Regions from separate parts of the Mesorhizobium sp. ESP7-2 genome, predicted to be linked through region 3. Evidence: predicted binding sites of a transcription regulator. Region 3 holds the regulator's gene; each other region holds the start of a gene.
What was found. The regulator PhoB, encoded in region 3, activates phosphate uptake and scavenging genes when phosphate is short. The targets are predictions, from matches to a motif close to TGTCATNNANCTGTCAT.
Positions count from the first base shown of each region.

Region 1: a site for PhoB is predicted at 6,938-6,954, ahead of LB543_RS03395 (ceramide glucosyltransferase). Genes of this name have one in related genera too.
Region 2: a site for PhoB is predicted at 4,424-4,440, ahead of LB543_RS30310 (DUF1045 domain-containing protein). Genes of this name have one in related genera too.

Region 1 covers NZ_JAIUGQ010000002.1:219,897-229,549, forward strand. Annotated here, with positions in the region: gene mmsA (multiple monosaccharide ABC transporter ATP-binding protein) at 1-88, shown strand, start outside; gene mmsB (multiple monosaccharide ABC transporter permease) at 85-1,377, shown strand; gene araD1 (AraD1 family protein) at 1,581-2,573, shown strand; gene LB543_RS03380 (hypothetical protein) at 2,807-3,076, shown strand; gene LB543_RS03385 (2'-deoxycytidine 5'-triphosphate deaminase) at 3,160-4,254, opposite strand; SAM riboswitch at 4,333-4,410, shown strand; gene LB543_RS03390 (O-succinylhomoserine sulfhydrylase) at 4,468-5,658, shown strand; gene LB543_RS03395 (ceramide glucosyltransferase) at 5,686-6,837, opposite strand; gene apaG (Co2+/Mg2+ efflux protein ApaG) at 7,058-7,450, shown strand; gene LB543_RS03405 (Hsp33 family molecular chaperone) at 7,526-8,557, opposite strand; gene argF (ornithine carbamoyltransferase) at 8,687-9,598, opposite strand; gene LB543_RS03415 (aspartate aminotransferase family protein) at 9,615-9,653, opposite strand, start outside.
Region 2 covers NZ_JAIUGQ010000051.1:22,773-32,425, reverse strand. Annotated here, with positions in the region: gene iolD (3D-(3,5/4)-trihydroxycyclohexane-1,2-dione acylhydrolase (decyclizing)) at 1-1,769, shown strand, start outside; gene iolE (myo-inosose-2 dehydratase) at 1,923-2,840, shown strand; gene LB543_RS30320 (DUF3329 domain-containing protein) at 2,904-3,137, shown strand; gene iolB (5-deoxy-glucuronate isomerase) at 3,515-4,327, shown strand; gene LB543_RS30310 (DUF1045 domain-containing protein) at 4,582-5,289, shown strand; gene LB543_RS30305 (alpha-D-ribose 1-methylphosphonate 5-triphosphate diphosphatase) at 5,325-6,464, shown strand; gene phnN (phosphonate metabolism protein/1,5-bisphosphokinase (PRPP-forming) PhnN) at 6,461-7,090, shown strand; gene LB543_RS30295 (MurR/RpiR family transcriptional regulator) at 7,284-8,201, shown strand; gene LB543_RS30290 (ABC transporter substrate-binding protein) at 8,293-9,297, shown strand; gene LB543_RS30285 (ABC transporter permease) at 9,314-9,653, shown strand, end outside.
Region 3 covers NZ_JAIUGQ010000025.1:27,010-36,662, forward strand. Annotated here, with positions in the region: gene LB543_RS21750 (PAS domain-containing protein) at 1-2,986, shown strand, start outside; gene pstS (phosphate ABC transporter substrate-binding protein PstS) at 3,520-4,575, shown strand; gene pstC (phosphate ABC transporter permease subunit PstC) at 4,642-5,625, shown strand; gene pstA (phosphate ABC transporter permease PstA) at 5,629-6,480, shown strand; gene pstB (phosphate ABC transporter ATP-binding protein PstB) at 6,477-7,280, shown strand; gene phoU (phosphate signaling complex protein PhoU) at 7,306-8,013, shown strand; gene phoB (phosphate regulon transcriptional regulator PhoB) at 8,033-8,722, shown strand; partial or broken gene LB543_RS21785 (sugar kinase) at 9,007-9,339, opposite strand; gene LB543_RS21790 (sterol desaturase family protein) at 9,392-9,653, opposite strand, start outside.

The sequences.
Region 1 (9,653 bases), on a different contig from region 3:
GCGCATGGTCGGCGAGATGGCGGCAAGCGACGCCAGCCAGGAAAAAATCATGCGCGCTATTGTTCGCGGAGAAGGAAAAGCATCATGAGCACAGACAGCGCTCCCGCGCCGCAAAGCGGCACCGCCGAGGACGTCAAGCAGGGTCCTCGCATCGCCGTCTCGGCGCTGACGACGAACCTGCGCGAATACGGCCTGATCATCGCGCTGATCGTCATCATGCTGTTCTTCCAGTACACGACGTCGGGAACGCTGTTCAAACCGGTCAACCTCAGCAACCTGGTGCAGCAGAACTCGTTCATCATCGTGATGGCGCTCGGCATGCTGCTGGTCATCGTCGCTGGCTATATCGATCTCAGCGTAGGATCGGTCGCCGGCTTCATCGGCGCACTTGCCGCCATGATGATGGTCATCTGGCCGCTCGGCATGTTCAGCAACCCACTGGTGGTCTCGATCGTCTGCCTGGTCGTCGGCGGGTTGATCGGTGGGGCCCAAGGCTACTGGATCGCCTATCACCGCATACCAAGCTTCATCGTGACGCTCGCCGGCATGCTGATCTTCCGCGGCATCTGCCAGGCGCTGCTTGGCGGCGGCTCCTCGGTCGGTCCGCTTCCCGACAGTTTCAAGGCGCTGAGTTCCGGCTTCATCCCGGACGTGATCGGCCCGCTGACGCTGATCCCACCGACGGTGAATGCCGCCGGCAAGACCATTGTCGGCAGCGGGCTCACGCTGCACATGACGACGATCGTGCTGGGCGTGGTCGCGGTGCTCGCCTACGCCTATTTCGGCTTCAGGGGGCGGCGCAAGCGCGAACGCCACGGTTATGAGGCCGAGCCTTTCACGCTGTTCGTCATCAAGACCCTGGTAGGCAGCGCGCTGGCGCTGTTCCTGGTCTTCCAGTTCGCGACCTATCGGGGCCTGCCGATCGTGCTCCTGGTGATGGGCGTGTTGATTTCATTGTTCGTCTTCGTCACCAAGCGCATGACCATCGGCCGCCGCATCTACGCCATGGGCGGCAACGCCAAGGCGGCGCAACTGTCGGGCATCAACACCGAACGGCTGACGCTCCTGGTGTTCGTCAATATGGGCGTGCTGTCGGCACTCGGCGGCCTCATCATCGCCGCGCGTCTCGGCCAGGCCGTGCCGGCCGCGGGCCTCGGCAGCGAGCTCGACGTGATCGCGGCCGTCTTCATCGGCGGCGCCTCGGCGATGGGCGGCGTCGGCCAGGTCATCGGCGCGGTGGTCGGCGGCTTCATCATGGGCGTGATGAACAACGGAATGTCGATCATGGGCGTCAATGTCGACTGGCAGCAGGTGGTCAAGGGACTGGTCCTGCTCGGGGCCGTCATCTTCGACGTCTACAACAAGAACAAGGCTTAAGGGCCGGGGGCGAGGACTAGGAGGCATACGGGTTCTAGATCGCGAAGCTGCCGGCGGCCCGTCGGCACCAAGAAGTCCGGGGAAGGACCAGGCTCGCGAACGCAATCCGGACGAAGCGTTTCAACCGTGGCGCGTTTCCGCGCCGCGCCGGTCAAGGTTTGCCCATTGGCAGCCGGATACAGATAAATGAGAGAGGACTGATCATGCTGATCTCGCAGATTCTCGACGACGCCGAGACGATCCGTGTCGTTGCCCGCAGCGGCGGGAAGACCCGGATCATCAACGGCGCGCGCAGCGTCTATTCGCTGGCGATGGAGGCCGCCCGCACCGGCGTCGGCCTGGCCGCCCTGATCGAACGCAAGGGACTTGGCGAGACAATCGATCTGGACGCCGCCTACAAGAGGGGGCGCCTCCTGTCGCCGATCAATCACCCCGACCCGGCGCATCTGCATCTGACCGGCACGGGGCTGACGCATCTCGGGTCGGCCGCCACGCGCGATTCCATGCACAAGAAGCTCAGCACCGACGGGGAGGAGCAACTCACCGATTCCATGAAGATGTTCCGCATGGGGCTGGAAGGCGGCAAGCCCGCGAAAGGCCAGGTCGGCGTGCAACCGGAATGGTTCTACAAGGGCAACGGCACCATGGCGGTCGCGCCTGGCGCGGCACTCATGTCACCGGCCTTTGCCAAGGATGCCGGCGAAGAACCGGAGGTCGCCGGGATCTATGTCATCGGCGATGACGGCGCGCCGTTCCGTGTCGGCTTCACGCTGTCGAACGAGTTCTCGGACCATGTGACGGAGCGCGTGAACTATCTGTTCCTCGCCCACTCCAAGCTGCGCAACGCCTCGTTCGGGCCGGAGATCCTGATCGGCGACCTGCCTTCGGACATCCGCGGCACGTCGCGGATCCTGCGCGACGGCAAGACATTGTGGGAGAAGCCGTTCCTGTCGGGCGAAGCGAACATGTCGCACACCATCGCCAATCTCGAGCACCACCACTTCAAATATTCGGCGTTCCGCCAGCCGGGCGACGTACATGTGCATATGTTCGGCACCGCGACGCTGTCCTTCGCCGACGGCATCAATACCGAGGCCGGCGACGTGTTCGAGATCGAGGCAGGGGATTTTGGTCTGCCGCTGCGCAACCCGCTGGAAATCGAAAAGCCGGTGAAGGTGGCGGTGAAGGCGCTGTGATGCGCCAGACATCAGGACGTCATAGATGGTCCTATGACAGGCTTTGACATATGGTCTTGAGGTATTTGCCAGGCGCCGTACGAAGCCTTGGCTTCGTGCTCTTGCTCGCGCATGCGTCGTCCGTGGCTTATGGAGCCGCGCAGTGCAGTCCCAAATCCTATGGCGAAGCACTCGGGCTTATGAAGAACCGGCTTCTGACGTCCGGTTACTCAAGTCCTCAGGTCGAATTTCTGATGCAAAACGCTGACCAGCGAATGTCCACGCTTGGCGGTGCGAAACTGAACGAGGCGGCCAAGCCATGCGGGATAGACTCAGCCCGAGCCCATGTCCTCGGCTGCCTGGACAAAGTCCTGTTCCCCTTGGAAGGATCAAAGGCTTCGCTTGACGCTGCAAGGCAGATACGCATCTGGGGTAAAACGCAACTCGCACGGCGCGAACTGCTGTTCATCGGCAGCTTCAATGCGTGTCTCGGCACTGCGAGAAAGCGCATGTTTCACGGCTAGAATAGTCAAACGTCAAACGGATGCTGAACTCGTCGGGGCTGGAGAGGTCGGCTAAAGCTCTGCATGGCCTCATGGCGTCAGGATCAGCGCGCGGCGCGGAAATGCTTGGACAGCTTCAGGCCTTGCGCCTGGTAGTTGGAGCCCAGGTCGGTTCCGTAGAGCGCCTGCGGCCGCTTCAGCATGTGCTCGTAGACCAGCCGGCCGACGATCTGGCCATGGTCGAGGATGAACGGCACTTCGTGGCTGCGCACTTCGAGCACCGCCCGACTGCCGGTGCCGCCGGCCGCCGAATGGCCGAACCCCGGATCGAAAAAACCGGCATAGTGGACACGGAACTCGCCGACCAGCGGATCGAAGGGCGTCATCTCGGCGGCGTAGAGCGGCGGCACATGCACCGCCTCCTGGCTGACGAGGATGTAGAACTCGTCGGGATCGAGCACCAGTTCGCCGGCGCCGCTCTTGTGGATCGGCTCCCAGAAGTCGACGACATCCTGGGCGGCACGCTTGTCGACATCGACGAGGCCAGTGTGGTGCTTGCCGCGATAGCCGACCAGCCCATCCTTGTCGCCGTTGAGATCGATCGACAGCGCGATGCCGCCGCCCGAAATGTTCGGCGGCTCGGTGGCGACCAGCATCTCGGCGCGGTGCAATTCATGCAGTTCGGCTTCCGAAAGCAGCGCGTTGCCGGTTCGAAAACGGATTTGAGACAGGCGCGAACCGGTGCGCACAATGATCGGGAAGGTGCGCGGGCTGACTTCGAGATAGAGCGGACCCTGATAGCCAGCGGCGATCTTGTCGAACTCATGGCCCCGGTCGGTCATGACGCGGGTGAAGATGTCGAGCCGACCGGTCGAGCTCTTCGGATTGGCCGAGGCCGAAATGTCAGCCGGCAGGGCCAGGCTTTCGAGCAGCGGCACAATATAGACGCAGCCGGTTTCGAGAACCGCGCCTTCGGTCAGATTAATCTCGTGCAGCTGCAGCCGATCGAGCTTTTCCGAGACCTTGTGGTAGGGACCGGGCAGGAACGAGGCCCGCACCCGCCAGGCCTTTTCGCCCAATCTGAGATCAAGACTGGCCGGCTGGATCTGGTCGGCATCGAGCGCACGCGGCGACTTCAGCGCGCCGGACTGGAACAGCGCCGAAATGTCCTGATCGGGAAGAATGCCTGTCTGCCGCAAAGTCTGGCTCCTGGGCCTTTGATACAAACCTCTTAATGAAGCCGGCAATTGACGCAAGCGTGGCGCGGGTCTAAAGGGTCGTTATCCCGTGGTGATTTGGCCGGTCGGCTTGCAGCCACGTTAAACAAGTCGCTAAAGGACCGTCGGGCCGCAAGGCCGTATGGACCGGTTGCGACTTTTTCGCGGCCGGTTTTTTTGTGTTTGGATAGGACGATGACGAGCAAGACGCGCAATTGGAAGCCTCAAACCGCACTCGTGCATGGCGGAACCCTGCGTTCCGGCTTCGGCGAAACCTCCGAGGCGATGTACCTGACCCAAGGCTATGTCTACAAGACCGCCGAGGCGGCGGAAGCCCGCTTCAAGGGCGAAGAGCCTGGCTTCATCTATTCGCGTTACGCCAACCCGACCGTCGACATGTTCGAAAAGCGCATGTGCGCTCTCGAAGGCGCCGAGGACGCGCGCGCCACGGCGTCGGGCATGGCTGCGGTGACGGCGGCCCTTCTGTGCAGCGTCAAGGCCGGCGACCATATCGTGGCGGCGCGCGCGCTGTTCGGTTCCTGCCGCTGGGTGGTCGAGACGCTGGCGCCGCGCTATGGCATCGAGGCGACTTTGGTCGACGGCACCGATATCGCGAACTGGGAAAAGGCGGTCAGGCCGAACACCAAGCTGTTCTTCCTGGAAAGCCCCACCAATCCGACGCTGGAAGTCGTCGACATCGCCGCCGTCGCTTCGCTTGCCAATTCGATCGGCGCAAGGCTTGTCGTCGACAATGTCTTCGCCACGCCGCTACAGCAGAAGCCGTTGCAGCTTGGTGCGCACATCGTCGTCTACTCGGCCACCAAGCACATCGACGGCCAGGGTCGCTGCCTGGGCGGCGTCATCCTGTCGGACAAGAAGTGGATCGACGAAAATCTGCACGACTACTTCCGCCACACCGGCCCCAGCCTGTCGCCGTTCAATGCCTGGACCTTGCTGAAGGGTCTCGAGACGCTGCCGCTGCGCGTGCGCCAGCAGACGGAAAGTGCCGGCAGGATCGCCGACTTCCTGGCCGAGCAGCCGCAGATCGCCCGCGTCATCTATCCTGGCCGGGCCGACCACCCGCAGGCCGCCATCGTCAAGAAGCAGATGTCGGGCGGCTCGACGCTGATCTGCCTTGATGTCAAGGGCGGCAAGCCGGCGGCCTTCGCCCTGCAGAACGCCCTCGACATCGTGCTGATCTCGAACAATCTCGGCGATGCCAAGAGCCTGATCACCCATCCGGCGACGACGACGCACAAGAACCTGAGCGACGAGGCCCGCGCCGAACTGGGCATCGGACCTGGCACGCTCAGGCTGTCTGTCGGCCTGGAGGACGCCGACGACCTGCTGGAAGACATCGCGCAGGCGCTGAAGGCCGCCAAATAGGCTGTTCAGGAGCGTCGTCCGCGGCGATCAGGCGCGCGACGGCGTCTCCTCCAGTTCGGCTGTCTTGGTGCGGATGGTCATGGCGTTGCCGCGCCAGTCGACGGCGCCGCCGAGCCAGCCGCGCGCCCAGATGAACGGGAGCATCACGTCGCGCGCAATCATCGCCGCGACCATGCGCGGCGACAGGTGCCAGCCCTTGGACAAGGCCAGCGCGCACTCCGGAAGGTAGAAGGCCGCCAAGACGGCAATCGCGGTTGCCCAGAGGCTGACGCCCGCGCTCGCCGCCGCAACCAGCGCAAGCGCGAGAGGAACCGCCGCGCCAGTCAGGATTTCGGGCGCGAAGAACAGCGGGAAGGTAACGCGGCGCAGGCGCGCCCAGCGGGCCTGGCGCGACCAGATCTCGCCAAGCGTGCGCTGGCCGAGCGGCTGCTCGAAGGGCGCAGCAACGAGATTGACGCGCAGGCCGAGGCCGTTGACCAGCTTGGTCGCGGCGGCGTCCTCGGCGATCTCGGCGGCCAGCGCGCGAATGCCGCCATTTGCGTCCAGCATCGGCTTGTTCCACAGCATGCTCTTGCCCTGGGCAAAGCCGAGGCCGAGCGCCTCGCCGGCATACTGCCAGCGGGCCTGCAATGTGTTGAGGAAGGCGCATTCTACATCGGCCCAGAAACCCTCTGGTCGCGAGCCGATCGGCGTCGAGCAGACAAGGCCGGTGTCGGGCCGCCATGCCGCCATCATGTGCTCGACATAGTCCCTCGGCATCAAGACGTTGGAATCGGCAAGGATGACCCAGTCATGGCGCGCCGCTTCCCAGCCCTTGACGCAATTGTTGAGCTTTGGATTGGCGCTGACACGGTCGTCACCGATCATTAGCCGGGCCGGCACCTCGGGAAACCGGGCAATCGCCCTGTTTATCAGTTTGACCACCGGGTCGTCGGTATGGGCGACGCAGAAAATCAGCTCGTAGCGTGGCCAGTCGAGCGCGAAGGCGCGCTCCAGCGTCTCATGCGTGAACGGCTCGACGCCACGCGACGGGACGATGATCGACACCGGTTGCGACTTGCCGGCCGGCGGGGCGATCATGCCGCGCCGTTTCAGCTGTGAGGCGGCGAGCGAGATGCTGGCGGCGTTTGAAAGGATGAGTGCGGTCGAAAGCGAGGCGGCTATGAAGGTGAGTACCATCGAGATCTGGTCACTCCGGAAAGGCGGCCCGCATCGTGGCCGTTTTCAACAGTTCGACAGAGCGCCGAGTCGCCCGGTTCGTGCACACCACCATTGTCGTGTGTCACTTAAATGACATTCTTTGCCGGCACCTGCGGTTCAAGGTCGGGCGCGACAAGACGCGCACGTTGACCTGCTCACCGGGAGCGCCGAAAATCGTCGGACTGTTTTGGAGCCGCTCATGTACCGCGCCGTGACGCGCAACATCGAAGTGCAGGTCAGGCCGTTCTATCTCGAGGACCGTTCGGATCCCTCGGAGAACCGCTATGTCTGGGGCTATCAGATAACGATCGACAACCAGTCGGACGAGTTGGTGCAGTTGTTGTCGCGCTACTGGCACATCACCGATGGTGCCGGCCGGGTCGAGGAAGTGCGCGGCCCGGGCGTTGTCGGCGATCAGCCCGAACTCAATCCCGGCGACAGCTATCAATACACGTCCGGCTGCCCGCTCTCGACGCCGTCCGGGATCATGGTCGGACGCTACACGATGCGCAACAAGCGCGGCGAGACGTTCGACATCGCCATCCCCGCCTTCTCGCTCGATCTGCCGGGAACAAGGCGCACGGTGAACTGAGCGCCGACGGTCGCGCTGCCCCTCATCCGCCCTTCGGGTACCTTCTCCCCGTGAACGGGGAGAAGGTAAGATACCTCACTGAGCCGCAAATTCCGCCGGATCGAAGTCGTACTGCGTAGAACAGAACTCGCAGGCGACATGGATGCCGCCATCCTCGGTGCTGTCCTTGATCTCCTGCGCGGAGAAGCCCTCGAGGATGCCACGGATCTTGTCCCGGGAGCATGAGCACTGGTCGGTGACGGGAACGCCTCCGAAGACGCGCACGCCATGCTCGTGGAACAGGCGATAGAGCAGCCGCTCGGCGCCGATGGTCGGGTCGATCAATTCGGTCGGCTCGATGGTGCCGAGCAAGGCCAGCAACTCCTGCCAGGAATTGTCCGTGGGATCATGGATCTCCTCGCGCGGATCGCCATCCCCGCCCGGCAGATCCGGGATGCGCATGCGCTCGGAGGCCTGCGGCAGGAACTGCGCCAGGATCCCGCCGGCGCGCCACTGCTCGCGCGCGCCGCCGACACCGGGCGTCAGCAGCTTGGCGACCGAGAGCCGGATATCCGTCGGGATCTGTTCCGACTGGCGGAAATAGGTGCGCGCCGCATCTTCCAGCGTCTCGCCGTCGAGCTGGACGATGCCCTGATAGCGCTGCGTATGGGCGCCCTGGTCGATGGTCAGCGCCAGCACGCCGCTGCCAAGCAGTGTTTGCTGCGAGGTCTCGCCGGCCGCAATCAGTGTCTCCAGCCGGTCGGCGTCGAAACGCGCATAGGCGCGCAGCGCCGAGGGCGTGGAAAAGTCCGCGACCAGCATGTCGACAGGCCCGTCGGTGCGGGTCTGCAGGATGAACTTGCCTTCGAACTTGAGCGAGGTGCCGAGCAGCACCGTCAGCACACAGGCTTCCGCAAGCAGGCGGGCGACCGGCTCGGGATAGTCGTGGCGGCCAAGGATGGCGTCGAGCATCGGCCCGAGCTGCACCGTGCGGCCACGCACGTCGAGCGGACCGACTTCGAAGGGAACGACGTGATCGTCGCCGGCGTAGCCGAACTCGCCGAGTTTGGGGTGATGTTCAGTCACTTGATGGCTTTCCAACATGACAAAGCTCCAGGGCGCGGCCATGCGGCCCTGGTGGGCACATGCGTCCAAACGCGCTTGATTTGCGTGATGCGGCGCAGATAGGCATCGCGCCCCCGCGGATCAAGCGCCTGGGCATTTCAAGCGCCCAGACACGTCATGCGCTCAGACACATCAAGCACCGAGGCACCAGGCTAGCACGGCCTTCTGGGCGTGGAGCCGGTTCTCGGCCTCGTCGAACACCACCGAATGCGGCCCGTCGATGACCTCGTCGGTCACCTCCTCGCCGCGATGCGCCGGCAGGCAATGCATGAACAGGGCGTCGGGCTTTGCCCTGGCCATCAGCGCCGCATTGACCTGGTAGGGCGAGAAGACATTGTGGCCGCGGGCACGGTGTTCCTGGCCCATCGACACCCAGCAGTCGGTGACTATGCAGTCGGCCTGGTCGACGGCTTCCTCGGGCGAGCGGGTGAAATGCAACTTGCCGCCATGCGCCTTGGACCAGTCGACATGCTTCTGCGCCGGTTCGCTGCCTTCGGGCACGGCGACGTTGAGGTTGAAGCGGAACCGGGCCGAGGCCTCGAGCAGCGAGTGCAGCACATTGTTGCCGTCGCCGGTCCAGGCAATCGTCTTGCCGGCCACCGGACCGCGATGCTCCTCGAATGTCATGATGTCGGCCATCAGCTGGCAGGGATGGGTGTCGTCGGTCAGCCCGTTGATCACCGGAACGGTGGCATTCTCGGTTAGCTCCAGCAGCCGCTCATGGGAGGTGGTGCGGATCATGATCGCGTCGACATAGCGCGACAGCACCTTGGCTGTATCGGCGATGGTCTCGGAGCGACCGAGCTGCATCTCGGTGCCGGTCAACATGATGGTCTCGCCGCCAAGCTGGCGCATGCCGACATCGAAAGAAACGCGCGTGCGCGTCGACGGCTTGTCGAAGATCATGGCCAGCACCTTGCCTTCGAGCGGCTTGGTCCGCTCGCCGGCCTTGAGACGCGCCTTTCGCGTCACCGCATCATCCAGCATGAAGCGCAAATCGCCTTCGGAAACGGTGGAAAGATCGGTAAAATGGCGAACTGACATCAGGAATGGTTCCGGATTACTTCGCGGCGGCGGAGGCGATCGCCTCCGACAGGAC
Region 2 (9,653 bases), on a different contig from region 3:
CGATGCCGATTTTCGGCGGTGTCTGGGCGATCTTCGGCCATGGCAATGTCGCCGGCATCGGCGAGGCGCTCTACCAGGTGCGCGACGAGCTGCCGACCTTCCGCGCCCACAACGAGCAGGCGATGGCGCATGCGGCGATCGCCTATGGCAAGGCCAATTTCCGCCGCCGCTTCATGGCCGCGACCTCTTCGATCGGCCCCGGCGCGCTGAACATGGTGACGGCGGCCGCCCTTGCCCACGTAAACAGGTTGCCCGTCCTGTTTTTGCCGGGCGATGTCTTCGCCAACCGCATTCCCGATCCGGTGCTGCAGCAGGCCGAGGATTTTTCCGACGGCACGGCGACGGTAAACGACTGCTTCCGGCCGGTCTCACGCTATTTCGACCGCATCACGCGGGCCGAACAGATCATCCCGGCGCTCAATCGTGCCATGCAGGTGCTGACCGATCCGGCCGATTGCGGCCCGGTGACGCTGTCGCTCTGCCAGGACGTACAGGCCGAGGCCTATGACTATCCCGAGAGCTTCTTTGCCGAGCGGGTCTGGTGCCAGCGGCGGCCGCGTCCGGACCGTGGCGAACTGGCGGCGGCCGTCGCCGCGCTCAAGGGGGCGAAGAAGCCGCTGATCATTGCCGGTGGCGGCGTTCTCTATTCGCAGGCTTCCGACGAACTGGCCAAATTCGCCGAAGGCGCCGGCATTCCGGTCTGCGAGACGCAAGGCGGCAAGTCCTCGCTGCCGGACGATCACAAGCTCAACATGGCGGCGGTCGGCGTCACCGGCACCTCGGCCGCCAATCGGCTGGCGGAAGAGGCCGATGTCGTGCTCGCCGTGGGCACCAGGCTGCAGGATTTCACCACCGGCTCGTGGGCGCTGTTCAAGAATTCCGGCAAGACCATCATCGGGCTCAACGTGCAGCCCTTGGATGCCGGCAAGCACCGGGCGCTGCCGCTGGTCGCCGACGCGGCCGAAGGCCTCGCGGAACTCGCCGCCGCGCTGCAAGGCTGGAAGGCGCCTGCCACCTGGACCGACAATGCGGCCACCGGCAAGAAGGCTTGGCAGGCCGATGCGGCCAAGGTGACGGCCTCGACCAATGCCGCTTTCCCCTCCGACGCGCAGGTGATCGGCGCCGTGCAGCGCGCCATGGGCTCTGGCGTGACGCTGCTGCATGCGGCAGGCGGCCTTCCCGGCGAATTGCACAAGCTCTGGCAAGCGGGCGCGCCCGGCTCCTACCATGCCGAATACGGCTTCTCGACCATGGGTTACGAGATCGCCGGCGGGCTCGGTACCAAGATGGCCAAGCCCGACGAGGAGATCGTCGTCATGATCGGCGACGGCTCCTATCTGATGCTCAACTCCGAGATCGCCACCTCGGTAATGCTCGGCCTGAAGCTGACCATCGTGCTGCTCGACAACAGGGGTTTTGGCTGCATCAACCGGCTGCAGATGGCGACCGGCGGCGCCAACTTCAACAATCTTCTGAAGGACTCGCGTCACGAGGTCCTGCCCGACATAGACTTCGCCGCGCATGCGGCGAGCATGGGCGCGATCGCCGAGAAAGTGCCGTCGATCGCCGAGCTGGAGAACGCGTTGCACAAGGCCAAGAAGAACGACCGCACCACCGTGCTGGTCATCGACACCGATCCGCTGGTTTCCACCGATGCCGGCGGCCACTGGTGGGACGTAGCGGTGCCGGAAGTGTCGGCGCGCAGCCAGGTGAACGCGGCGCGCAAGGCCTACGACGAGAAGCGGCAGATGCAGACCATCGGCGATTGACGCTGGCGCCGGGGCTTCTTCCTTCTCCCCGTCCCTATACGGGGAGAAGGAAGCCGGTCCACCCTCCGCAGCTGCTGCGGAGGACGGGCAGGCGGATGAGGGGCGGCTCCAAACGAACAAGAAATGAACTGTTTTTAGCACCGGAGTGACGACTTGAAAGCCAAACTGGGCATGTCCCCCATTGCGTGGTGGAACGACGATCTTGCCGAACTCAGCGATGACGTGTCGCTGGAGGAATGTCTGCGCCAGTCGCGCTCGGCCGGTTTCACCGGCATGGAAATGGGCCGCCGCTTCCCCAACGACCCCAAGGTGATGCTGCCGATCCTGAAAGCCGCCGACGTGACGCTATGCGGCGGCTGGTTCTCGGGCACGCTGGTCGACGAGGAGATGGCTGCCAACAAGGACCGCATCCAGCCGATGATCGACCTGTTCAAGGCGGTCGATGCGCCCTGCATCGTCTATGGCGAGGTCGGCCGCTCGATCCAGGGAGACCGCTCGAAGCCGCTCGCGACCAAGCCGAAGCTCACCGGTGACGAGATGAAAGCCTATGGAAGGCGCCTGACCGAATTCGGCGAATGGTGTGCGGAACAAGGCATGCCGCTGTCCTATCACCATCATATGGCGGCCGTGGTCGAAACCGAGCCGGAGCTCGATGCCTTCATGCGCCATTCCGGCGAAGGCATTCCGCTGCTGCTCGATGCCGGGCATCTGGCCTTTGCCGGCGGCGATGTGCTGCGCGCCATCGACAACCATCACAAGCGCATCAGCCATGTCCATGTGAAGGACGTGCGCATGGATGTGATCGACAAACTCGACCGTACGAAGCAGTCCTTCCTCGACGCGGTGGCCCTCGGCGCCTTCACCGTGCCGGGCGACGGTTCGCTCGACTTCGGCGCCATCGTGCAGCGCTTCGCCGATCACGGCTACGAGGGCTGGTTCGTGGTCGAGGCCGAGCAGGATCCCAGGAAGAACCCGCCGCTCAAGATGGCGCAGGTCGGCTACAAGGAGCTGATGCGGGTGATGACATTAGCCGGCTACACGGTCGAGACACAAGGTTTTCCGAATGCCTGAAGGCTGGATTCGCCGTGACGCGCGGTCTATCTGAGGACAGATTGCTGAATTTCGGATGGCGCGATGAAAGATTATGAACACCCGTTCTTCCGCCCGCTTTGGCGGCGCATCGCCGTCGTCGCGGTCTGCCTGATCTGGTCGGTGATCGAATTCGCCACCGGCACGCCGTTCTGGGGCGTCATTGCCCTCGGTTTCGCCGGCTACGGCGCCTGGCAGTTTTTCTACCTCTACAAGCCGGTGGAGGAGGCGAAGGCGACGCCTGAGGAACCCAAGGGCGCCGTCGAACCCAAGGAATAATGGAAGAAGTTCCAGTGGATTGGACACGTGCGCAACGGATCGCATACGTTGGTGATTGGCCGAAACGCCCCTTGCCTCGTCATCCTAGGGCGGAGCAAGGAGCGCAGCGACGCGGCGCAGACCCTAGGATCCATGCCGTTGGATTGAAGCGTTGCGACGGTACAGAATTCCGCTCCGCTGCGTCCTTCGACCGAGGTCACGGAATGGATCCTAGGGTCTACGCGACGGAGCTTCGCTCCTGCTTCGCCCTAGGATGACGAAGTTGAGAGGGCCTCGGCCAATCTGAGGCGTCTGCGATGATCCTTTTGAACAACCGGTGAAATCGTCGGCTTGGACAAGCTGCAACCCGTCAAAGCCACTGCAATAGGAGAGACGAAATGTCCAAACTGCTCGTCAAAGCCGACAAGGGCCATGGCCGCGTCGCCCATGTGACGCCGAAAAGCGCCGGCTGGACTTATGTCGGTTTCGACCTGCATCGGCTGAAACCAGGCGAAAGCGCCTCGGGAAAGACGGGTGATCGCGAGGTCTGCCTGGTGTTCGTCACCGGCAAGGGCACCGCGAAAGCCGGCGGCAAGGATCTCGGCCTGCTCGGCGAGCGCATGTCGCCCTTCGAGGGCAAGCCATGGTCCGTCTACGTGCCGCAGGGATCGGACTGGTCGGTGACGGCAGATACCGAGCTGGAACTTGGCGTCTGCTCGGCGCCCGGCCTGGGCGGCGGCCTGCCGGTCAGGGTGATCGGACCGGACGATCTCGGCCAGGAGGTGCGCGGCAAGGGCACCAATACGCGCTATGTCACCAACATCCTGCCGGAGGGCCAGCCCGCCGACTCGCTGCTGGTGGTCGAGGTCATCACGCCCGGCGGCCACACGTCGAGCTACCCGCCGCACAAGCACGACCAGGACAACCTGCCCACTGAATCCTATCTCGAGGAAACCTACTATCATCGCCTCAACCCGCCGCAGGGCTTTGCCTTCCAGCGTGTCTATACCGATGCCGATCAGGATGGCCATCGCGCGCTCGACGAAGCCATGGCGATCGAGGACGGCGACGTGGTGCTGGTGCCCAGGGGCTATCACCCCTGCGCCGCCTGCCACGGCTATGACCTTTATTACCTCAATGTGATGGCCGGACCGAAGCGGACGTGGAAATTCCACAACGCGCCCGAGCACGAATGGTTGATGAAGGCCTGAGCGTTCCGCGTTTCCGGCTGAACCTATTGGTCCAGCTTGGAGAAATCGTCGGCTAACGACCCTAAGGGTCGATTTGCCTTCGAAAACCCTTCAAAGCTTCGTCAATCCGTCATGGAAATCACCTATGGCAACGGTTCCAGTGCATGCCGCCCAAAAGTGCGTAGCGGTTTTGGGTCAACGACATGCATCAAATGAAGACGTAAAGCGCGTCGCACCATCGCTTCAAACGCGGCGCGCTTTAACGAGGACTTCCCATGCGTTATGCCATTTATTTCACCCCCAGGCAGGACGAGCCGCTGGCGCGAATCGCCGCCAACTGGCTGGGCCGCGACCCGTTTGGTGCCGCGACCAGGCCGGTTGAGGCCGTGGCCGACCTGTCGGCGGCGGAAGTCGCCTTCCACACCGCTTCGGCGCGCCGCTATGGCTTTCATGCCACGCTGAAAGCGCCCTTCCACCTGGCTGCCGACGAGACCGAGGCTTCGCTGCGCGCCGCGCTGGATCAATTTGCCGAGGTGACGCCTGTCGTGACGATCCCGCGCCTGGTCGTCAGCCAGATCGACAGCTTCTTTGCGCTGGTGTCGGATGATCCGCTGCCTCCGCTCAACCGCTTCGCCGACGACGTCGTGCGCGACTTCGACCGGTTTCGCGCGCCGTTGAGCGATGCCGAGATCGAGCGGCGCAGCCCGGATTCGCTGAAGCCGGCCGAGTTTCGCAATCTCTGCCAATGGGGTTACCCCTATGTCTTCGAGACCTTCCGCTTCCACATGACCCTGTCCGGCCGGGCAGGATCACAGGAAAGCCCTCGCCTGCGCGCGGCGATCGACGGCCTTTTCGCCGATGTGTTGCGCCAGCCCGTGCTGGTGGATGCGCTGACATTGTTTGTCGAACCCGAACCCGGTGCGCCGTTCATGGTGCTTTCCCAGCACGCGCTTGGACGCCGCCCGGCCCGGAAAATCGCCTGAACGAACCCGACCGCAAGAACCAGGGACTACCCGCAATGACCGCCGAAACTGTTCTTTCCAACGCCCGCATCGTTCTTGCCGACGAAATCGTCGAAGGGTCGCTGGTGCTGCGCGACGGCTTTATCGCCGGCATCGATGCCGGTGCTGCCCGGACCGGCGAGGACATGGGCGGCGACTTCATCATTCCAGGGCTGGTCGAACTCCATACCGACCATCTCGAGGGCCATTATGCGCCGCGGCCGAAAGTGCGCTGGAACCCGATCGCCGCCGTGCTTGCCCATGACGCGCAGGTCGCGACCGCAGGCATCACCACCGTGCTCGATGCCTTGCGCGTCGGCATGGACGAGGACGCCGACCTGACATTGGACGACATCCGCAAGCTGGCCGACGCGATCGAGGACAGTGTCGCGCAGGATCGTCTGCGAGCCGATCACTTCTTGCATCTTCGCTGCGAGGTCTCGGCGCCGGACTGCCTCAAGGCATTCGCCAATTTCGACGGCGACGAGCGGGTCAGGCTGGCATCGCTGATGGACCATGCACCGGGCCAGCGCCAGTTCGTCAACCTTGAAACCTATGCCTACTACTACCAGCGCAAGCTGAAACTCTCGGATCGCGACTTCCAGAAATTCTGCGAGAAGCGGATGGACGAATCGGCACGCAACTCCGGGCCGAACCGCGTCTTCATCGCCGCCGCCTGCCAGGAGCGCGGCATCGTGTTGGCCAGCCACGACGACGCCACGTCGGCCCATGTCGACGAGGCCATCGAGCAGGGCGTGCGGGTCGCCGAGTTCCCGACGACCGAGGAAGCGGCGCGGGCTTCGAAGGCCGCCGGCCTTGGCGTGCTGATGGGCGCGCCCAACGTCATGCGCGGCGCCTCGCATTCGGGCAATGTTTCGGCCCGTACCTTGGCCAGTGACGGCCTGCTCGATATCCTGTCGTCCGATTACATCCCCTTCAGCCTGATCCAGTCGGCCTTCTTCCTCGGCGACATGGTCGAAGGCATTTCGCTGCCGCAGGCCGTCGCCATGGTTTCGAAGAACCCGGCGCAGGCCGTCGGCCTTGATGACCGCGGCGTCATCGAGCAGGGACGCCGCGCCGATCTGGTGCGCGTGCGCGTCGACGATCATGTCCCGGTCGTACGCACGGTCTGGCGGCAGGGACGCCGGGTGGCATGATGGTGTCGGCCTTGATCGAGCGCGAACTGTCCGCCGAAACCTTTCCGATCCGTCACGGCGTCTTTGTCGCTGTCGTGGGCCCCAGCGGTGCCGGCAAGGACACGGTCATCGGCTACGCCAAAGCGCTTTTCGCCGATGAGACGCAGCTGGAGTTCGTGCGCCGCGTCATCACCAGGCCGAGCGATGCGGCGAGCGAGGACCACGACACGCTGGCCGATGCCGCCTTCGCAGAGGCCGATGCCGACGGCGCCTTCGCCATCTCCTGGGAAGCGCATGGCCTGCGCTATGGCTTGCCTGCCGATGTCGACTGGTCTGTTTCCAACGGACACGTCGTCGTGGCCAACGTGTCGCGCGCGATCATCCCCACTCTGCGCGAACGCTATGCCAATCTAGCGATCGTGGAGATCACCGCTTCGCCTGAGGTGCTGGCCGAGCGGCTGGCGATGCGCGGCCGCGAGTCGCGCGGCGAAGTGCTGGCGCGGCTTGCGCGCAGCGCCAGTGTGACCTTGTCCGGCCCCGGCGTCACGTCGATCGACAACAGCGGTCCGCGCGAGGTGGCCGGCGAGCGCTTCGCCGAGGTGCTGCGCAAGGCTATGGCCTTTTCCGACATGTCGGGCCTGATCTAAGCCAAGATCCTCCAGCTCCGCTTTCGGCACATCACATGACGCGACCGCTGCTTGCAGCGTTCCGTGGCCGCTCGTCTTCGAGCGGCCGGCACGATCGCGTGCCCAGACGGCCGCCCGTCACATCCCTGTAACAGACATTTCGGATTGTAGGTGCCGTTGTAATCACTACAGACGAGTGAGCGGGCCGGCCACCATGACCTATGATGCCTCGGAAGACCGAAGGATGACGGTCGATGCCCGGGTTCACGCGGCACTCGAAAGCTTGCCGCCGGCCGAGCAGCGGATGGCGCGGTTCTTCGTCGACCAGAAGCAGTCGGTCCTGCTGGGATCGGCGGCCGAGATCGCCGAACTCGCCGGCACCAGCGACGCGACCGTCGTGCGGACGGCGCGCTCGCTTGGTTTCGAAAGCCTCTCGGCGCTTCGCCAGATGCTGCTGTCCGACCTGACCGGCACGCCATCACCGGGCAAGCGCCTGGCGCGCACCTTGCAGGAGACCGGCGACGACAGTGCCGGGGCTTTGCGGCATGTGATCGACATCCATGAGAGCGTGCTCGCAGTGCTCAAGCGTCCGGAGATGGCGGCGGCTTTCGAGCGCAGCGTCGACATCCTGGCGCGGGCCAGCCGCCGCCATGTCTTCGGCATAGGTCCATCGGGCGCCATGGCCGACTATGCCAGTTTGCAGTTCAACCGGATCGGCCTGCCGACCAGCGCGCTATCGGTATCGGGAATTGCGCTCGCCGATCGCCTGCTGTGGCTCGGCAAGGGCGACGCCGTTCTGATGATGGCCTACGCGCCGCTCTATCGCGAGGTGGAAGTCGTCCTCGACCATGCCGCGCGTTTCGACATTCCGGTCGTGCTGATCAGCGACAATCTGGCTCCGCTGGTTCCCGGCAAGGTGGCGGAGAGCCTCCCGGTTCCGCGCGGCAAGGCCGATCACCTGGCCATGCATGGCGGCACGATCGTCCTCATCGAGGCGATGATCATCGGGCTGGCGAAACGAAACAGCGAAGCCGCCTTTGATGCCCTTGAACGACTGAGCACGGTTCGGGGGTCGATCGACAAGGCCTGGATAAAGCGGGGCATACGTAAGAATAAATATAATAAAAATTAAGAAACTCTGCAGACGACACAAAACATTCAATCTGTTCATACATGATACGACGGAACTTACTGTGCCCATGGAAAATCTACTGGAGAGCAAGATGAACGTACGTACAAGTTTCTATTTGGCGTTTGGCCTGAGTGCGCTTGCCGTGGCAGCACCTGCCTCGGCATCCGACCTGGTGCTTTATGACGCGCTCGACTTCGCCGGCCCGGTGGCCAAGGCCTTCCAGGCCAAGACCGGCCTCACCGTCGATGTCGTCGAACCCGGCAGCACAGGCGAGACGCTGGGCAAGATCGCCGCCGAAGGCAGCAATCCGCAATTCGACATCGTCTGGCTCGACGGCTCCGCCGTGATGGAGCGCATGGCGGCCGACCATGTGCTGCAGCCTGTTCCCGCGGCGGCTTACGACAAGGTGGCCTTCACCGATCTCGGCAAGTCGCTGATCCCGCAAAGCCACGCCTTCCTGCCGACCGGCACCAGCACCACGGCCATCGAGGTCAACACCAAGAAAGTGCCAGCCGGCAAGATGCCCAAATCCTGGGCCGATCTTCAGTCCTTCGCCGGCGGCGTCGCGGCCAAGGATCCCAACCTGTCGGGACCGGCCTATCAATGGCTGGCCGGCTTCTTCCAGACCAACGGCCTCGATGCCGGCAAGGCTCTCCTGGCCAAGACGCTGACCAACAAGTCCCTGTCCGGCCTGTCGAGCGGCGGCAAGGTGAACAAGGCCGTGCTGACCGGCGATGCCTCCGTCGGCATCAACCAGGACAGTGCCATCTTCTCGAAGATCGCCGCCGGCGAACCCGTCGTCGCGGTCTACCCCAGCGAGGGCTCGGTATCCCTGCCGCAAGGCCTCGGCATCAGCGCCAAGACCCAGCACATGGACGCGGCCCGGAAATTCATCGACTTCGTCACCAGTGCCGAAGGCCAGGCCGCCATGCAGAATGGCGACGACACCGACTTCTTCTACATCCCGATCATCAAGGGCATCAACGCCAAGCCAGGCCGCGAGACCAACATCACCTACACGCATCTCGACGATGCCGTGGCCTCGGCTCACGAGACCGAGTGGAAGCAGTGGTACAAGGCCAGTTTCGTCCAGTGATCCGGCTGTTTGGGAAATGACGATCCTCCAGCATTCCAACGCCGCGGCCTTTGCCCGCGGCGTTGGCGCCGGAAAGCCGCCGCTAGGCCGCCTGTCGGCGCTCGCTCGCCACGGCGGGCAATTTGCCGTCTACGCCGTGTTTGCCTTGCTGATCGGATTGCCGCTTGCCCTGGTGCTGGTCCAGGCGGTCGTGCCCGGCCTGTTTGCCGCGCAAGACGCCAGCAACAGTCTGAGCCTCGAGCCCTTGGCCCGTGTCTTCAATTCTCCCTATGTCGCGGGCTCGGTCCTGCATTCGCTTGAGCTCGGCATGCTCGTCGCCTGCACTACGACGGCGCTAGGCGGCGCTTTCGCGGTGC
Region 3 (9,653 bases):
CGCCAGCCGTTCGCGCATCGTCAGGAAGAACCGCGTCCGCATGGCAAGCGGCCGCGACTATGTAGCCGGCTTTCTCTTCGACATCTCCGACATGAAGCGGCGCGAGACCGAAGCGCAGGAAGCGCGGAAGCATCTCGCCAACGTGCTTGAATCGCTGCCGGCCGGCGTTATCATCTACGATCGGGACGACAAGTTCGTCTTCGCCAACCACAGGCTGCAGAATACGCTGCCGGCGCTGAAGCCCTTCTGGCAGCCCGGCCGCACTATCCGCGAAGCGCTGGAGTTCGGCCATTCGGTCGGCTATTTCCGTTCGAGCGGCGATCCTGGGATCGACAGCCTGTACGAAGTCGATTCCGAACGCTGGCTTGACGGCATCCTGGCCCGTTACCGTCTGCCGAATTCCTCCTATGAGCGCCTCAATTCGGATGGACGCTGGTACCAGGTCTATGACATGCGCACCGACGACGGCACGTTCATCGGCGTGCGCGTCGACATCACCGACCTGAAGAGTCGCGAGGCTGCGCTTCATCACTCGATGCGCCAGATCGATCTCTTCCGGCATGTCATGGACGAGTTGCCGGTAGCCGCCTTCATCAAGGCGCAGGACCTGAGCATCGAATTCGTCAACAAGGCCTGGTGCGCGCTGACCGGTCTCGCCAAGGACGATGTCATCGGCCGGACCGACCGCCAGTTGTTCAGCGGCGAGGAAGCAGAGGGCTTCAGCCAGGACGACACCGATGTCGTGACGAACGGCAGTGTGCGTGAGGTCGAGGAGCCCGTCACCCATCGTGACGGAACCGTGCGGCAGTTGATGACGCGCAAGAGCCGTCTGGTGGCCACGGACGGATCGGTGCATCTGGTCGGCTCCAGCACCGACATCACCGACGTCAAGGCACGCGAGCAAGCTCTGGAAGAGAGCATGCGCGAGAACGAGGTGTTCCGCAGCCTGATCGACAATGTACCGGTGTCGATCTACGCCAAGCGCTCCGATCTCAGGCAGTTCTATGTCAACAAGGGCTGGTGCGACCTCACCGGCTTCAGCAAGCAGGAGGCGATCGGCAAGACCGACGTCGAAATCTTCGGGCCGGATGGCGAGGCCTTCGTGGCCAGCGATCTCGCCGTGCTGCGTACCGGCGAGACCCAGGAGATCGAGGAGACGGTGCGCCTTCCCGACGGCAGCGTCAGGCATCAGTTCGCCCGCAAGGGCGCTATGATCGCCTCGGACGGTTCGCTCTACCTGATCGGTTCGACCACGGACATCACGGAGCTCAAGCAGCGCGAGGCGGAGCTCAGCGAGGCGCGCCAGCGCGCCGTGCTCGCCGACCGCGCCAAGTCGGAATTCCTCGCCAATATGAGCCACGAGATCCGCACGCCGATGAACGGCGTGCTGGGCATGGCTGAACTCCTGGCCAAATCCAATCTCGACCCGAAACAGAAGACATTCACCGACATCATCGTCAAATCGGGCAATGCGCTCCTGACCATCATCAACGACATCCTGGATTTCTCCAAGATCGATGCCGGCCAGCTGGTGCTCGACCCGGCGCCTTTCAATCTCGCCGAGGCGATCGAGGACGTGGCGACGCTGGTGTCGACACGGGCCAAGGAAAAGGATCTCGAGCTCATCGTGCGCATCGAGCCGCGGCTCGAAAGCCTGTTCATCGGCGATGTCGGCCGGATCCGGCAAATCGTCACCAACCTGCTCGGCAATGCGGTGAAGTTCACAGAAGAAGGCCACGTGTTGGTCGATGTGACAGGCGAACGGGTTCCGGCGGGAACCAGGCTGACGATCTCGGTCACCGATACCGGCATCGGCATCCCCGAGGAAAAACTGAAACTGGTGTTCGAGAAATTCAGCCAGGTCGACACGTCGTCGACACGGCGCCACGAGGGCACCGGGCTTGGCCTTGCCATCACCTCGCGGCTGGTCGACCTGATGGGTGGCGACATCGGCGTCGAGAGCGCCGAAGGCAAGGGGTCGACCTTCTGGTTCACGGTGACGCTGCCTGGGGCCGGGCAACAGAACGGACAGCGCATCACGCCGGTGGACGTGACGGGCGCACGCGTGCTGATCGTCGACGACAATGCCGTCAACCGCGCCATCCTGACCGAGCAGATGACCTCGTGGACGTTCGATTCCTGCGCGGCCGAAAGCGGTGCAGAAGGCCTCAAGGTGCTGATCGCCGCGGCGGCCTATGGCGTGGCGGTCGATTGCGTCGTGCTCGACTATCAGATGCCTGAAATGAGCGGCGCCGAAATGGCGCGCATCGTGCGCAACACCGAGGGCCTCGCGGATACGCCGATCATCATGCTGACCTCGGTCGACCAGTCGCTTGCCAACACCAGCTACCGCGATCTCGGCATCGACGCGCAGCTGATCAAGCCGGCGCGCTCTTCGGCGCTCCTGGAAACCCTGGTCGCGACCATCCAGCGCCATCGCCACGCCACCAGCGGCCAGGCCGTTCAGCCACTAGCGGGCGAGACGCTCGAGATTGCCCCGCGGGCCCCTCTGGCGATAGCCGAGCAGCGTGCGCAGCTGCAGCTGCCGCCGGTTCGTCCCAGGCTGCCTGCCACCGGCGGCGGGCAAAGGCTGGATATCCTCGTGGCCGAGGACAATGAGGTGAACCAGATGGTCTTCACCCAGATCCTCGGCGAGACCGGCTACGGTTTCGAGATCGTCGCCAATGGCCGCAAGGCGCTCGACGCCTTCGGCACGCTCAATCCGTGCATGATCCTTATGGACGTCTCCATGCCGGAGATGAGCGGTCTCGAAGCGACGGCCGCGATCCGCCTGCTGGAGCAGGAGACCGGCACGCATGTGCCGATCGTCGGCGTCACCGCGCATGCGCTCAAGGGCGACCGCGAACGCTGCCTGGAGGCGGGCATGGACGACTATCTGCCCAAGCCGATCAGCCCCAGGGCTCTGCTCGAGAAGGTCGAGCGCTGGGTCGGCGCCGGCCGTCAGGTCCATCGCAACGCGGGCTAGCACCCGCGTCGCCGGGATTGCAGGATCCGGCGAGACAAAATCGAGGGAATCAGCTGCAGATTTGCTGCCACCCCTGCGTGCAATGGATATGGTGCGATCGCACCATATCCAAGGCGATGCCGAGCCGGGACAATAGCAAAATCGAATTCCGCCCTTCTCGGTTACGGGCGGGAGCAGCGACCGCCTGCAAGAAACAGCGTCACTCTACCCCAACGGACCTGTTTTTGGCGATGGCCCGGCCATGACACGCTCTGGCTGCGAGCAACGCGCTCCCGTCCGGATTTTTTTCACTTGGGAACGCCCGGTCGAATCCCGGGTCATTCCAGCCGTCGGACGGCTCAAGCCCCTGATTCCGGCGGTAAACCCGGACCGCGCCGCGGGCGCCCGACATCGGCGCCTTTCTCGGTCCGGGCGACGCGTTACCGGGCTGACATGAAACTGTCATGCGACTGTTATAATCGAAGGCTATTGGCCTCAGCGGGCGCCGGAGGAAATGGCGCCGAGAGACCATCTTCCGAACAGGAGCAGGCCACATGAGACATTTCATCCGCTCGGCGGCCGTTGCGATTGCAATGGCTGCGGCGTCCACCATCACCCTTTCCGCGGCAATGGCAGCTGACCTTTCCGGCGCCGGTTCCACTTTCATCTATCCGGTGTTCGCCAAGTGGGCCGACACCTACAAGAAGGACACCGGCATCGGCCTCAACTATCAGTCGATCGGTTCCGGCGGCGGCATCAAGCAGGTCATCGCCAAGACCGTGACCTTCGGCGCCACCGACAAGCCGATGTCCGACGCCGACCTCCAAAAGAACGGCCTCGTGCAGTTCCCGATGGTGATGGGCGGCATCGTGCCGATCGTCAACCTCACCGGCATCAAGCCGGGCGAACTGGTGCTTGACGGCAAGGCGCTGGCCGACATCTACATGGGCAAGATCACCACCTGGGACGACGCCGCGATCAAGGCGCTGAACCCCTCGCTCACCCTGCCGTCGACCGCGATCGCCGTCGTGCATCGTTCGGACGGCTCGGGCACCACCTTCAACTTCACCGACTACCTGGTGAAGCTCTCGCCCGACTGGAAGGACAAGGTTGGTTCGGACACTGCCGTGGAATGGCCCACCGGCGTCGGCGCCAAGGGCAGCGAAGGCGTTGCCAACACCGTCAAGCAGACCGACGGCGGCATCGGCTACGTCGAGTACGCCTATGCCAAGCAGAACAACCTCTCCTACTCCAAGATGCTGAATGCAGCCGGCAAGGTCGTCGAGCCGTCGCTCGAATCCTTCGGCGCCGCCGCTTCGAATGCCGACTTCAAGGGCGCGAAGAACTTCAACGTCATCATCACCAACGAGCCTGGCGACACCACCTGGCCGATCGCGGCTTCCACCTGGGTTCTGATCCACAAGACTCCGAGCGATGCCGCCGCCACCGGCGAAGCGCTGAAGTTCTTTGCCTGGGCCTATAAGGACGGCAAGGAAACCGCCAAGGCGCTCGACTACGTGTCGATCCCCGACAGCGTCGTCGACCTGATCAAGGCTTCGTGGAAGGCCGACATCCAGGCCGACGGCAAGCCGGTCTACGCAGGCGAGTAACATCACCCGAAGGAGCGCCGCTTCACGCGGCGCTCCTTTTTCTCAACACAAAGAGCCGAGCTTGACATGAGTGCTGTCCAGGAAGCCTTGCCAGCCATCAAGGGCTCGCGCGACGCCATCGTCAGACGTTTCGCGTTAACCGATTCGATCTTCCATGGGCTGACCCGCGCCGCCGCCATTCTCGTGCTGGTGCTGCTTGGCGGCGTTGCCATCTCGTTGTTTGCCGGTTCCTGGCAGGCACTGTCGACCTTCGGCTTCTCGTTTCTGACCAGCGAGAGCTGGAACCCGGTGACGGAAAAATTCGGCGCCCTGGCGCCTATCTATGGGACCATTGTCACATCGGCCATCGCCATCCTGATCGCCGTGCCGCTCGGCATCGGCATTGCCATTTTTCTCACCGAGCTTTGCCCGCGCCCCCTTCGGCGCCCAATCGGCATGGCGGTGGAATTGCTGGCCGGCATTCCTTCGATCATCTATGGTATCTGGGGCCTGTTCGTCCTGGCGCCGTTCCTGCAGACGACAGTGCAGCCCTTCACCATCAGCGTTTTCCATGGCATTCCCGGCCTTGGCAGCCTGTTTGCCGGTCCGCCCTACGGCATCGGCCTGCTGACCTCGTCGCTGATCCTCGCCATCATGGTGCTGCCCTTCATCACTTCGATCACCAAGGACGTGTTCGACACGGTGCCGCCGGTGCTGAAGGAGTCCGCCTACGGCATTGGCTGCACGACCTGGGAAGTGACACGTCGCGTCGTCATCCCTTACACCCGAATCGGCATCATGGGCGGCGTCATGCTCGGCCTTGGCCGCGCGCTTGGCGAAACCATGGCGGTGACGTTCGTGATCGGCAACGCGCACCGCATCTCGACCTCGCTGTTCGCGCCGGCAACGACAATCTCCGCGACCATCGCCAATGAATTCACCGAAGCCGTTGGCGACCTCTACACGTCCTCGCTGGTGGCGCTCGGCCTGATCCTGTTCGTCATCACCTTCCTCATCCTTGCGATCGCACGCTACATGCTGATGCGCATCGACGCCCGCACCGGAGCCTGACCGATGTCGACAGCCTCGTCGCTTCACAGCCGCCGCAAGGCCAGAAACTCGGTGATGATGACGCTGTGCGTCGCCGCCGCGGGCATCGGGCTTGCCTGGCTGGCACTGATCCTCGGCGCGTTGATCTACAAAGGCGCGGCCGGGCTCTCGCTTGATGTGTTCACGCAGATGACGCCGCCGCCCGGCGATGCCGGCGGCCTGCTGAACGCTATCTATGGCAGCGTGGTGATGACGGTCATCGCCGTTATCGTCGGCACGCCAATCGGTGTTCTGGCCGGCACCTACATGGCCGAATACGGCCGCTTCTCGAAACTCACCACCGTGGTGCGCTTCATCAACGACATCCTGCTGTCGGCGCCGTCGATCATCATCGGCCTGTTCGTCTACGAATTGATGGTGCGGCCGATGGGGCATTTCTCGGCGATCGCCGGCGCCGTCGCGCTGGCCATCCTGGTCATCCCTGTGGTCGTGCGCACCACCGAGGACATGCTCAACCTGGTGCCGAACGCCTTGCGCGAAGCCGGCACCGCGATCGGCGCGCCGCGCTGGGTGGTCATCAAATCAGTGGCTTACCGTGCCGCACTTTCCGGCATCGTCACCGGCATATTGCTGTCGATCGCCCGCATCTCCGGCGAGACGGCGCCGCTGCTCTTCACCGCGCTGAACAACCAGTTCTGGTCGAGCAATCTCAACGCGCCGATGGCCAGCCTGCCGGTCACCATCTTCCAGTTCGCTCTCAGCCCCTATGAGGAATGGCAGCAGCTGGCCTGGACCGGCGCACTCATAATCACATTGACGGTTCTCGCGCTCAGCATCTTTGCGCGCAGCCTGACCGGACGCAGAGAGGACAAATGAGCCAGATGTTGTCTCCAGACATGACGATTGCCACCGAGGCAGCCGCCAAGGCGAAGATCGAGGTCAAGAACCTCAATTTCTACTACGGCCAGTCGAAGGCGCTGAAGGACATCACGTTGTCGCTGCCCGAGCGCAGCGTGACGGCCTTCATCGGACCGTCGGGTTGCGGAAAGTCGACGCTGCTGCGCGTCTTCAACCGCATCTACGAGCTCTACCCCAAGCAGACCGCCGAGGGTCAGGTGCTGCTCGACGGCCAAAACGTTCTCGACCGCTCGCAGGATCTCAACCTGCTGCGCACCAAGATCGGCATGGTATTCCAGAAGCCGACGCCATTCCCGATGTCGATCTATGAGAACATCGCCTTCGGCGTCAGGCTCTATGAGAAGATCAGCAAGGCCGAGATGGACGGCCGTGTCGAACAGGCGCTGAAGCGCGCGGCACTGTGGACCGAGGTCAAGGACAAGCTGAACGCCAGCGGCCTCAGCCTGTCGGGCGGCCAGCAGCAGCGGCTTTGCATCGCCCGCACCGTGGCGGTGAAGCCGGAAGTCATCCTGCTCGACGAGCCGGCCTCGGCGCTCGACCCATTGTCCACCGCCAAGATCGAGGAACTGATCGACGAGTTGCAGGCCGACTACACGATCGTCATCGTCACCCACAACATGCAGCAGGCCGCGCGCGTCTCGAAGCAGACGGCTTTCATGTATCTGGGCGAACTGGTCGAATTCGACAAGACCGAGAAGATCTTCACGTCGCCTCGCGAGAAGCGCACGCAGGACTACATCACCGGCCGTTTCGGCTGATCTCACGCATACGAGGACCAGGATCATGGCCGAACACACAGTCGCAGCCTTCGACGAGGATCTCGGACAGATCAGCAGGCTGATCAGCGACATGGGCGATCTCGCCGGCACGATGGTCGGTGGCGCCACCAAGGCGCTGCTGAATTCGGACAACGCGCTGGCACAGCGCGTCGTCTCCGACGACGCCATCATGGACGCGCGCCAGCGCGAACTCGACGACCGCGCCATCACCCTGATCGCCAAGCGCCAGCCGATGGCCGACGATCTGCGCCATGTCGTCGGCTCGATCCGCATGGCGGGCGATCTCGAGCGCATCGGCGACCTTGCCAAGAACATCGCCAAGCGCGTCGGCTCCGTCGGCCTCACCGCCACGCCGCGCGACCTGTCGCACTCGATCGACTCCATGGCGCAGCTGGTGCTGATCCAGGTGCAGGGCATGGTCGAGGAATATGCGGCCGGCGATGCCGCCGCACTCGCCAAGCTCAGGAACGACGACGAACGCATCGACGTCAAATACACCTCGGTGTTCCGCGAACTCCTGACCTACATGATGGAGGATCCGCGCAACATCACGGCTTGCACGCATCTCTTGTTCTGCGCCAAGAACCTCGAACGCATCGGCGACCATGTGACCAACATCGCCGAGAATGCGTATTATGTGCTGACCGGCACGCAACTGCCCGCCAACCGTCCGAAGCAGGACGAGACGGCGATGTCGGTGCCGGCGGCTTGACGGCAGGGATGATCAATCGATGATCGCGCCACGCATCATGGTGGTGGAGGATGAGGAGCCGCTCGGCGTGCTCCTCCGCTACAATCTGGAATCGGAAGGTTACCAGGTCGAGGTGGTGACACGCGGCGACGAAGCCGAGATCCGCCTCCAGGAGAACGTGCCCGACCTCCTGGTGCTCGACTGGATGGTGCCGGCGGTTTCCGGCATCGAGCTCTGTCGGCGCCTGCGAATGCGGCCCGAGACCGAGAGGCTGCCGATCATCATGCTGACGGCGCGCGGCGAGGAGAGCGACCGCGTGCGCGGCCTTTCGACCGGTGCCGACGATTATCTGGTCAAGCCGTTCTCGACGCCGGAATTCATGGCCCGGGTCAAGGCGCTGCTGCGCCGCGCCAAGCCGGAAGTGCTGTCCAGCGTGCTCAAGGTCGGCGACATCGTGCTCGACCGCGAATCGCACCGGGTCTATCGCAAGAAGAGCGAGATCCGGCTCGGACCGACCGAGTTCCGGCTGTTGGAATTCATGATGCGCCATCCCGGCCGGGTGTTCTCGCGCAGCCAGCTGCTCGACAATGTCTGGGGCGAGACGATCTACATCGACGAGCGCACCGTGGACGTGCATGTCGGTCGGCTGCGCAAGGCGGTCAACAATGGCCGCATGCCGGACGTCATCCGCACCATCCGCGGCGCGGGCTACGCGATCCGCGAGGATTAAAGCGCCGCTCAGCCAGCGCGAGTGCAGCGAAACATGCCTCGCCTCGCGGAAATGGCCATTCAACTCGCTGTGCCGTTGCCATGTCGAGCGTGCTGTCGGGTTTGCGCATCTGAACCGGTGTCGAACTTTCCACTCCCCCCAGCGTCGGCGTCACACCGATCGCACGGCATGGGTGTCACTGTCATCGAAGCCGTCAATAGCTTGGGACGCCCAGTCAAGCAGTTGGGACGCGCAGTCATGGCGTCCGGCCATGCGTTTCCCGGAGTGCAAGGCGTTGCGCGGTTTCAGGCAACGCTCTTCCCGGCACTCCCTCTCACTTGCACGCTCAGCGCGAAAATCTCCTGGTCGACGAAAGTCAATGCGCGCATGGCGCAGCCTTCGCGAATGAGCGGCAGCTCGTTCGGCTCGGTGTCGAAGGAAATCGATTCCGAATGCTGGCCGCCGGCGGTCTGGGCGATGGCCTCGCGCAACGCCGGCTCGATCAGGTCGAAGGCGGCGGCGCTGACGCCGACCATGGCGACCGGTGCGGGATCGATCAGCGCGAACAGGCTGCCCAGCCCATAACCCAGCGCCTCGCCGGCCTTGCGGTAAAGAGATCGGGGGCTAGGGCGGTCTGCGGCGTAAACCTGCCTGAGGACTTATATCACGTGCCCCTTCCGCCGGCGTGACCTATAGCCGGCGCCGCGCGGCAAGACGCGCCTTCATCCGTGCCTTTGCCGATTCAGTGCCATCGTGGAAGGTGTCGAACCACTTGTCCCATGGCACTTCCAGCGTGCCGTAGTTCACCTCAAAGTAGCGATGATGAAGCTGGTGGTGGAAGGTGCCCAGGTCGACGCGCTTGCGCCCGGCCAGCCAGAGCCCTTCGAACCCGGTATGGGTGGTAATGGCGTAAAGGCCATAGAACATCAGGTGGCAGATAAGATGCACCGGG